Regions from separate parts of the Stenotrophomonas sp. YJH_SMC_53 genome, predicted to be linked through region 1. Evidence: predicted binding sites of a transcription regulator. Region 1 holds the regulator's gene; each other region holds the start of a gene.

Evidence for each region. Region 1 encodes FliA, which starts transcription of late flagellar genes. Its sites were predicted from a motif close to TAAAGTTTNNCNNNCNNNGGCCGATAA; they were not measured.
Region 2: a site for FliA is predicted at 1,334-1,360, ahead of AC5P7X_RS20230 (chemotaxis protein CheW). Genes of this name have one in related genera too.
Region 3: a site for FliA is predicted at 1,834-1,860, ahead of AC5P7X_RS18115 (methyl-accepting chemotaxis protein). Genes of this name have one in related genera too.

The regions. Positions count from the first base shown of each region.
Region 1 covers NZ_JCAFTF010000006.1:332,417-335,669, forward strand. The annotation lists gene flhF (flagellar biosynthesis GTPase FlhF) at 1-388, shown strand, start outside; gene AC5P7X_RS12305 (MinD/ParA family ATP-binding protein) at 375-1,262, shown strand; gene AC5P7X_RS12310 (RNA polymerase sigma factor FliA) at 1,259-2,002, shown strand; gene cheY (chemotaxis response regulator CheY) at 2,060-2,452, shown strand; gene AC5P7X_RS12320 (protein phosphatase CheZ) at 2,452-3,057, shown strand; gene AC5P7X_RS12325 (chemotaxis protein CheA) at 3,060-3,253, shown strand, end outside.
Region 2 covers NZ_JCAFTF010000023.1:130-3,382, forward strand. The annotation lists partial or broken gene AC5P7X_RS20220 (methyl-accepting chemotaxis protein) at 1-223, shown strand, start outside; gene AC5P7X_RS20225 (flagellar brake protein) at 384-1,157, shown strand; gene AC5P7X_RS20230 (chemotaxis protein CheW) at 1,403-1,894, shown strand; gene AC5P7X_RS20235 (hypothetical protein) at 2,031-2,414, shown strand; partial or broken gene AC5P7X_RS20240 (methyl-accepting chemotaxis protein) at 2,516-3,253, shown strand, end outside.
Region 3 covers NZ_JCAFTF010000014.1:31,244-34,496, reverse strand. The annotation lists gene AC5P7X_RS18130 (hypothetical protein) at 1-79, shown strand, start outside; gene AC5P7X_RS18125 (M23 family metallopeptidase) at 9-689, opposite strand; gene AC5P7X_RS18120 (L,D-transpeptidase family protein) at 694-1,656, opposite strand; gene AC5P7X_RS18115 (methyl-accepting chemotaxis protein) at 1,890-3,253, shown strand, end outside.

The DNA of each region.
Region 1 (3,253 bases):
GGTACTGATCGACACCGCCGGGCTGGGCCCGCGCGACCGCGCGCTGGCCGCCCAGCTGCAGTGGCTGCGCGCCGCCCGCCAGGTGCGCACCCTGCTGGTGCTGCCGGCCAACACCAGCTTCGGCGACATGGACGAGGTGGTCCGCCGCTTCGGTGCCGCCAACCTGCAGGGCCTGGTGCTGAGCAAGCTGGACGAAACCGGCCGCTTCGGCAACGCCCTGTCGGTGGCCGTGGACCATGCCCTGCCGATCACCTGGGTGACCGATGGCCAGGACGTTCCGGACGACCTGCACCGGGCCAGTGCGGCCAATCTCGTACTTCGCCTTGAAGATTTGCGCCGAGCGGCCGATATGCCCTGCAACCCGGAGTTGAACCATGCCGTCGCGTGAGTACGCCAAGCTGACCAAGACCTTCCCGCTGTCGGCCACCCGCAGCGAGCCGCTCGGCCCTGTGCGCACCATCGCCGTGACCGGCGGCAAGGGCGGCGTGGGCAAGACCAACGTATCGGCCAACCTGGCCGTGGCGCTGGCCGGCATGGGCAAGCGCACGCTGCTGCTGGACGCCGACCTCGGCCTGGCCAACATCGACGTGATCCTGGGCTTGAACCCCACCTTTACGCTGGCCGACCTGGTTGCCGGCCGCTGCTCGCTGGACGATGTCATCGTCGAAGGCCCGAACGGCGTGCTGGTGGTCCCGGCCGCGTCCGGCCGCCGGCACATGGCCGAGCTGGCCCCGGCCGAGCACGTCGGCCTGGTCAACGTGTTCTCCGAGCTGGAGCGCGAGCTGGACATCATGGTGGTGGACACCGCCGCGGGCATCACCGACGGCGTGCTGACCTTCTGCCAGGCCGCGCAGGACACCGTGGTCGTGGTCTGTGACGAGCCGGCTTCAATCACCGACGCCTACGCGCTGATCAAGGTGCTGTCGCGTGAACGGGGCGTGGACCGCATCCAGGTGGTGGCCAACATGGTGCGCGACCCCAATGAGGGCCGCGTGCTGTACGAGAAGCTGACCCGCGTCTGCGAGAAGTTCCTCGCCGATGTTTCGCTGAACTACCTGGGCTGCGTGCCGCAGGATGACTGGCTGCGCCTGTCGGTGCAGCGCCAGCAGCCGGTGGTGAAGGCCTACCCGTCCAGCCCGTCCGCACTGGCGATCACCGAGATCGCGCGCCGCACGGCCCGCTGGCAGGCGCCGACCGAACCACGCGGCGGCGTCGAGTTCTTCCTCGAACGCATCCTCAAGCAGCGCGGGGTGGCGGCATGAAAGGCGCGGCCCAGTACAGGGAAGTCCAGCGCTCGGCGGCCAACGACGTCATCGCCCAGCACTCGGACCTGGTGCGGCGCATCGCCCACCATCTGGCCGCGCGCCTGCCGGCCAGCGTCGAAGTCGACGACCTGATCCAGGCTGGCATGATGGGCCTGATCGAGGCTTCGCGCAGCTACGACGCCGACCAGGGCGCCTCGTTCGAGACCTATGCCTCGATCCGTATCCGTGGCTCGATGATCGACGAGATCCGCCGTGGCGACTGGGTGCCGCGCTCGGTGCACCGCCGTGCACGCGATGCTGCCGCCACCATCCGCCGCCTGGAACAGAGCAGCGGCCGCGCCGCCAGCGCCACCGAAGTGGCCGCCGCGATGGAGATGCCACTGCCCGAATACCTGCGCCTGATGGAAGACGCCGCGCGTGGCCAGGTGCTGAGCCTGGAGTCGCGCATTGAGGACCAGGGCGAGCTGGACACGGTCGCACAGGGTGGCCCGACCCCGCAGCAGGTGCTGGAGCGCAGCGAGTTCGGCCGCGAGCTGGGCAAGGCCATCGGCCATCTGCCCGAGCGCGAACAGCTGGTGCTCTCGCTCTACTACGAGCAGGAACTCAACCTGAAGGAGATCGGCGCGGTGCTCGGCGTGAGCGAGTCGCGGGTCTGCCAGATCCACGGCCAGGCCGTGCTGCGCCTGCGCGGCCGGCTGAAGGTATTCGAGGCCGTCGACGCCGGCCTCGAAGAATGAACATCCCCGAGGCAGCTGCCCCCGGCCGCCCGGAATGAACAACAAAGGAACTCTGCTTTGAACAAGAACATGCGCATCCTGATCGTCGACGACTTCTCGACCATGCGTCGCATCGTCAAGAACCTGCTGGGCGATCTGGGCTTCACCAACACCGCCGAAGCCGAGGACGGGCATGCCGCGCTGTCGCTGCTGCAGAGCCAGCCGTTCGATTTCGTGGTCACCGACTGGAACATGCCGGTAATGACCGGCATCGAGCTGCTCAAGGCGATCCGTGCCGACGCCAAGCTGAAGACCCTGCCGGTGCTGATGGTCACCGCCGAAGCCAAGCGCGAGCAGATCATCGAAGCGGCCCAGAACGGCGTGAACGGCTACATCATCAAGCCGTTCACCGCGCAGACGCTGGAAGAGAAGCTCGGCAAGATCTTCGAACGCCTGGCGGCCAGTGCCTGATGGATACCACGGTCGACAAGAATGCCCTCGCCCTGCGCCTGCAGGAAGCACTGGACGCACTGGAGTCCGGTGACGAAACCGCCTGGCGGCAACGCATCGACGGACTGGTCGCGCTGCGCACGCAGCCGATGATGAGCGGCCTCTCGCGGCTGGCCCGCGAGCTCGGGCAGGCCCTGGGTGAACTGCCGACCGTACCCAGCGAGGCCGGCGAACTGGACGATGCCTGCGCACGCCTGGACCACGTGGTGGCGATGACCGAACAGGCGACGCACCGCACCCTGGACCTGGCCGAGGAATGCCGCAGCCTGACCGAACAGTTGCGCGCCGAAGGCCTGCAGCCGGGCCAGGATGCACAGCTCGAGCGCATCCGCCACAACCTCACCGAGATCGCCCTGACCCAGAGCTACCAGGACCTGACGGGGCAGATCATCCGTCGCGTGGTCGGCATCGTCCGCCGTGTGCATGAGGGCTTCGGCGCGCTCGGCCTGCCGCCGGAACAGCATCGCACCGATCCGGAACTGGCCGGGCCGGCACTGAAGGGACTGGACCGCCACGCGGTCTCGCAGAACGACGCCGACGACCTGCTGTCGGACCTGGGGCTGTAAGCATGAGCGCGGTATCCGACGACATCACTGCCGATTTCATCATCGAGGCGCAGGAAATCCTGGATCGCCTGGGCGAACAGCTGGTGTCGCTGGAGCAGGCACCACAGGACACCGAGCAACTCAACGCGGTGTTCCGGGGCTACCACACGCTCAAGGGCGGCGCCGGCTTCCTCGGCGTCACCGCCATGGTCGAGTT
Region 2 (3,253 bases), on a different contig from region 1:
ACGTGCGATGGAGGACCAGGCCGTGCAGCTGGGTGAAGCCGTGGCCCGCTTCCGGCTGGCATCGCACGGCACGACGGCCATTCCGGCACGCCCGCTGGCGGCACCGGTACCGCGCCAGGTCGCCGCCGCCGCACCTTCGGCAAAGCCGGCTTCCGCGCGCCCCCTGCGCAGCTCGACGGCGCAGCCGGTACTGGCCGCCGACGGCGACTGGCAGGAGTTCTGACAGAACCACGGGGTCAGATCCCTTTCCCGCAGGAAAGGGATCTGACCCCTTACGCGTGGAAAGTGATGCAAATCTCACTTCATAATCCGGTGCAGAGGCCGATATCCCCATCGAGCCTCGCACCAACGCGTGCTGGCGCCCGCCCCTGACCGTAGATTCCATGTCCGACGGCAACGACACTGCAGTGCATGATGTCCACGCGGCCGACGCCGCTGACGAGCGCTTCCTGGTCCGCAACCCGCGCCAGCTGCGGCAGCTGCTGCGCTCGCTGATCGACCAGCGATCACTGATCAACGCGCACATCGACGGCCGTGACCGTTCGTTCCCCACTGCGCTGCTCGACCTCGACGAGGACGAGGACTACCTGCTGCTCGATGGCAGCCCGCAGGAAGCCTCCAACCGCGCCGCCGAGCAGGCCGATCACCTGCTGTGCTTCGCCCAGCTCGAACGGGTGCTGGTGCGTTTCCGCCTGCACGAACTGCAGCGCGTGGACAACGACGGCCACGTGGCCTTCCGCGCTCCGCTTCCGGAAGAACTGGTGCACCTGCAGCGCCGCGAGCTGTATCGGCTGGAGACCCCGGTCACCGACTCACCGCAGCTGCTGCTGCCCCCCGGCGAAGCGCGCGCCGAAGCGTTGTCGATGCGCGTGGTGGACATCAGTGGCGGTGGCCTGGCCGTGGTGGTTCCCAATGACTGCGCGGTGTTCGGCCTGCAGAAGCGCTATCCGGCGCAGCTGTCCCTGCCCGATGGACCCGACCTGGACATCGCGCTGGTGGTCTGCAACCTGTTGCCGCAGCGCCAGCCCAACGGCATCGAGGTCAAGCGCGTGGGCATGCGCTTCGACAGCCTGCCGCGCGGCGCCGACAGCGCCATCCAGCGCTACATCTTCCGCATCGACCGCCAACGCAAGGCACGCCGCAACGGAGAGCTCTGAGGCCCGGCCAACGGGTAGTGCCGGCCGCTGGCCGGCAACTTGGCGACAATGCGGGTACGGCCATTTCCGGCCAGCGGCCGGCACTACCGATCTCCGGTAGATCCACGCCATGCGTGGATGCCCCCACCCTCCCAGGTAGATCCACGCCATGCGTGGATGCCCCTTCCCCGGGCACCTAAAGTCCCCCCCAGCGGGGCCGATATCGAGCCTGACACCGGGACTTCCGGCAGAACCAGGACCCCTCGATGAACGACAAGACCAGCTCCTCCGCCAGCACCGGTGGCGAATTCCTCAGCTTCACCCTTGGTGACGAGCACTACGGCGTGGACATCCTCAAGGTGCAGGAAATCCGTGGCTACGACGCGGTTACCCGCGTGCCGGATGCCCCGGACTACATCAAGGGTGTGATCAACCTGCGTGGCACCATCGTCCCGGTGATCGACCTGCGCCTGAAGCTGCGCCTGGACAACGCCCGCTACGACGCCTTCACCGTGATGATCGTGCTGAACGTCGAAGACCGCGTGGTCGGCATCGTCGTCGACAGCGTCTCCGACGTGATCCCGCTGTCGGCCGAGCAGATCCGACCGACCCCGGAATTCGGTGCCGCCGTCGATACCCGCTTCATCTCCGGCATCGGTACCCACGACGATCGCATGCTGATCCTGCTGGACATCGAGACCCTGCTCGACAGCGCCGACATGGGCCAGGCCAGTCTCACCGAAGACGTCGCCGCCTGAGTAAACGGAACTGCTTCACGTTCCGGTCACAAAACCCTTCAGTTCCCCCCGGCGATGCCGATAGGGGGACAGAAGCCGGCCGCGCAGGAGCGCGCAGGGCCGGCCCGACCGTTACCATCCCCGGAGATACCCCTCGATGAAGTCCCTGCTTGCGTTCGTTTCGGCCGCTGTCCTGGCCACCACCGCCGCCTCCGCTTTCGCCCAGTCGGCTGACATGATCCCGCCGGAACTGGCCCCGCGTTCGGTCGGCAAGGACGGCATGGTCTGTGGCAAGGTTGAAAAGGCCCGCTACGCAGAAGGTTCCGAAGGCCAGCCGACCTTCCTGTACATGGGCGGCGCCTTCCCGCGCCACACCTTCTCGGCCCGCATCGCCGGCGAGAACCGCGGCAAGTTCTCCTTCCCGCTGGAAACCCTGGAAGGCAAGACCGTCTGCGTGATCGGCAAGATCCAGCGCGACGCCTCGCGCGCGGAAATCGAAGTCAGCTCGCCGGCTGGGCTGAAGCTGGCCAACATCAAGTAATCCGCTGTCCGTCGAACCACGCCGGACCTGGTGCCGGCGTGGTTTCTGCTGCAACCGGGCCCGATGCCCGGGCGCGTCTGCCTTAGGAGCTCGCAACGCCCATGCCGTGGATCAACAACCTGAAACTGATGCCGAAGCTGCTGCTGACCTTCGGCGTCCTCCTGCTGGTGATGCTGCTGCAGGGCATCGTCGCCTATCGCGGCCTGCATTCGCTGAACAACGTCACCACCGAGCTGGCCGGTTCACGCATGGAGAGCATCCGCCTCGCCGGCGAGATGCGCGGCATGCTGGGCGAATACCGCAATGCCGCCTACCAGCAGTTGATCCGCGCCAGCGACGACGTCAAGTCCGATGCGCGCAAGCAGGCCGTCGACCTGCGCACCAGCATGGACAAGTCGATCAAGGACTATCCGAAGCTGGTCGACAACGCACAACAGAAGAAGCTGTTCGACACCTTCGCCATGGAATGGAAGGATGCGCTGGCGTCCTATGACAGCGTCACCGAGATGCTGGAACTTGACCTGCCGGACGATGCCATCGATACCTTCGTCGGCGAAACCCGTACCAAGCACCGCAAGGCTGCATCGGCGCTGGAAGCGCTGATCGCCGAAGACAACCGCCTCGCCCGCGCCTCGCGCGAAGAGGCCGCCTCCACCTATTCCGCCTCGGCCGTGCTGACCGTGATCGCCCTGCTGGGTGGCGCCGCACTCGGCCTGGTGCTGGTGTGGTTGTTCGCCCGCGCACTGGTCGGCAGCGTGCGTGGCGCCGTCTCGGTCGCCAACGACGTCGCCGGTGGCAAGCTCGATGGTCATATCGACGTCAGCCGCCAGGACGAAGTG
Region 3 (3,253 bases), on a different contig from region 1:
GGCCGTCTTTACTGTGGCATTGCGACGCTGGCAGCGCCGGGCATCATCGCTGCCGACTTCAGCAGCGGATAGGGATTGATCGACTCTCCCTTCCACCACTGCTTCTCCGGCCCCAGCACATGCACCTCGAAATGCAGGTGTGGGGCCTCGGCGCTGGCGTTGCCCGTGCTGCCGACGTAGCCGATCACCTCGCCGCGCTTGATCACCTGCTTCTCGGCCAGGCCATCGGCGTAGCGCTGCAGGTGCGCGTAGTAGTAGCACCATTGCCCGCTGGGCTCGAACTGGTAGATCGTCAGGCCACCGCGCTCGCTGTCGAACAGTTTCTCCACCGTGCCATCGGCCACCGCCAGCACCGGCGTACCTGCATCGGCCATGATGTCGATGGCATCGTGTACGCGGCCCTCGCTGCGTGCATCGCTGAAGGTGTCGTGCAGCTGCGAGGGCAGGATTCCCTGCACCGGCAGCAGCAAGCCGGACGGTGCATCGGCAGCCTGGGCGGCCGGCGGCGCGGTGGAGGCGGGTGGGGCTGTTGCGCCTGGCGCTACCGGTTCCGTCACCGGCGCGGCGGCCACCGTCGATGGCGCTTCCGGCAGCGCGTCGGTCACAGGCTCATCCATATCGCGGTGCAGCCACCAACCTGCACCCAATCCCAGCAGAACACCCAGCACGATCAGTTGCGAAAGACGCATCGACTCACTCCTGCATCACGACAGGCACCGAGGTGTCCACTGCGTCGGCCACGCGCAGTGCATCCCAGTTGGTCATGCGTACGCAGCCATGCGACTCGGTCTTGCCCACGTGGCCGGGTTCAGGCGTGCCATGCAGGCCGTAATGCGGCTTGGACAGATCGATCCAGACCCGGCCAACCGGATTGTTCGGGCCGGGCGGCAGCGTGGCTTTCTTTTCCCCCTTGCGGGCATCCCAGAACAGCTTGGGGTTGTAGTGGAACGGCGGGTCGCGGTACACGCCCAGGATTTTCCATTCGCCGATCGGCAACGGGTCGTGCTGGCTGCCGGATGACACCGGCACCTGCGCGATCAGCTTGCCCTGCGCGTCCAGTAGCTGCAGCGTGGAGTCGGATTTGTCGACCACGATCCTGGCGGCCTTCTGCAATGCGGCCGGGGCGATGTTGGGGACCTGGATGCGGCTGCCAGCCCTGGTCAGATCCACGCCGGGATTGAGCATCTTCATCAGCTCTGGGGACGCGTGGAAGCGCTCGCCCAGGGCTTCTTCCACACTGCTGTAGCCCAGCGATTTCAGCTTGGCCTGGGCGGCGGGTCCTTTCGGTATCGGCTGGAACGGGCCGGCGACATCCTCAGCAGTCAGCGTGTAGCTGGCCAGCGGCGTGATCGTATCGGCCTGCAGAGCCTTCCAGGTGGCGTCGTCCAGCTCACCCGTTACGGTCAGGCCGTGTGCCGTCTGGAAGCCTGACACCGCCCGCCGCTGGTTGCTGCCTACCTCACCATCAATCTGGCCCGGAGAGAAGTTCGCACGATCCAGCAGCACCTGGGCATGCAGTGCGGAGCGCACTGCGGTGTCCGGGCCAGCCTTCTCGGCAATGGGGGCGGGCAGGTTGGGCGGCGGCGCCTGCGCGAAGGCCGGCGACGCCAGCAGCGAGATTGCGAGCAGGGTGGATCGAGACACAGATGAGCGCATTGGGATCTCCAGCAGGTACGCCGCCACCTTGCCCGCAGGCGGCGCCGAGCCGCCGTGAAAGGGATCTGATGCCCGCATGAGCAGGCATGTCATTGCGGCCGGTTGCCAGCGGCAGGTGTCGCTGGGACGAGGGCTCACCAAGGTGAACGGTGGCCGACGCCGTCGATGGGCGGCGATCAAGATTGCCTGCCGTGCCGCCGATAAGGCCACATCCCCCCGTTTTGGATACCCCCATGAACTACTTGAGGAACGTCAGGGTTGCCTGGCGTCTTGGGCTGGGCTTTGGCCTGTTGCTGCTGCTGGTTGCCGCCGTAGTGGCCACCGGCGCCACCGCCAGCGTCGTGCAGAAGCGCGCGATGCAGCAGGTGGTCGACGTCAGCGTGGCCAAGGTGCGCCTGTTGTCGCAGATGCTCGACGCCAACAACCAGATGATGGTGGTGCGGCGCGAGATGCTGATCCGCCAGGGCGAAGACCGCGGCAGCGATGAGAAGCGCATTGCCGATCTGGTCAAGCGCTATGAGGCCAGCTGGACCGCCTACCAGGCACTGCCAGGCGATGCGGAGGGCAAGGCCATCGCGGAAACCATCGCGGCCAAGCGTGCCATCGCGCGCCCGCTCAACAAGCAGACCAGCGAACTGATGGAGCAGGGCGACTACCCGGGCGCCGTGGCGCTGACCCTGGGTCCGGTGCAGGAAGCCGCCAACGGCTGGAACAAGGCGCTGTCCGATGGCGTGGACTTCGAGGAGAAGGAAAGCCGTGAGGCTGCCGCCGAGGCGATCCGCCTGGGCGAGCGCAGCCTGCTGCAGCTGCTGGTGCTGGGCGGCGTCGCGCTGCTGGTGGGCATCGGTGCCTCGGTGATGATCGGCCGCAGCCTGACCGGTCCGCTGGCGCGCGCGGTGAACCTGGCCGAGCGCCTGTCCAAGGGACAGCTGGACCAGGAGTTCCGCCTCGGTGGCCGCGACGAGCTGACCCAGCTGGGCGAGGCGATGGCCAGCGTGCGCCAGAGTGTGCAGGCGGCGATCGGCGCGCAGTTGCAGATGGCCGAGCAGCACGAGGCCGGTGCAATCCGCTATCGCATGGACGCCAGTGCGTTCCCCGGTGATTTCGGCCGCATGGTGCAGGCCACCAACAGCCTGGTGGAGTCGCACGTGCAGGTGGAACTGCTGATGGCCGAGGTGATGCAGCGTTACGCCATGGGTGACCTCAGCCGCGACCTGCCGGACTACCCGGGCGAGAAGGGCACGCTGACCCGCACCCTGGCGGCGGTGAAGCAGAGCCTGATGGCGATCAACGCGCAGATCGATGAACTGGCCCGCGCCGCACGCGCCGGCGATTTCAGCATGCGTGGCGATGCCGCTGCGTTCCAGTACCAGTTCAAGACGATGGTCGAGCACCTCAACGGCATGATGGCCAGTTCGCAGGCCAGCATCGCCGATGTTTCCGACGTGCTGCGCGCGATCTCGCATGGCGACCTGACCGCACGCATGGAGGGCGAGTACGACGGCGTGTTTGCGCGCATGCGCGACGATGCCAACACCACCACCGCGCAGCTGACCGGCATTGTCCGCGGCATCCAGGTGGCTGCCGACAGCATCAA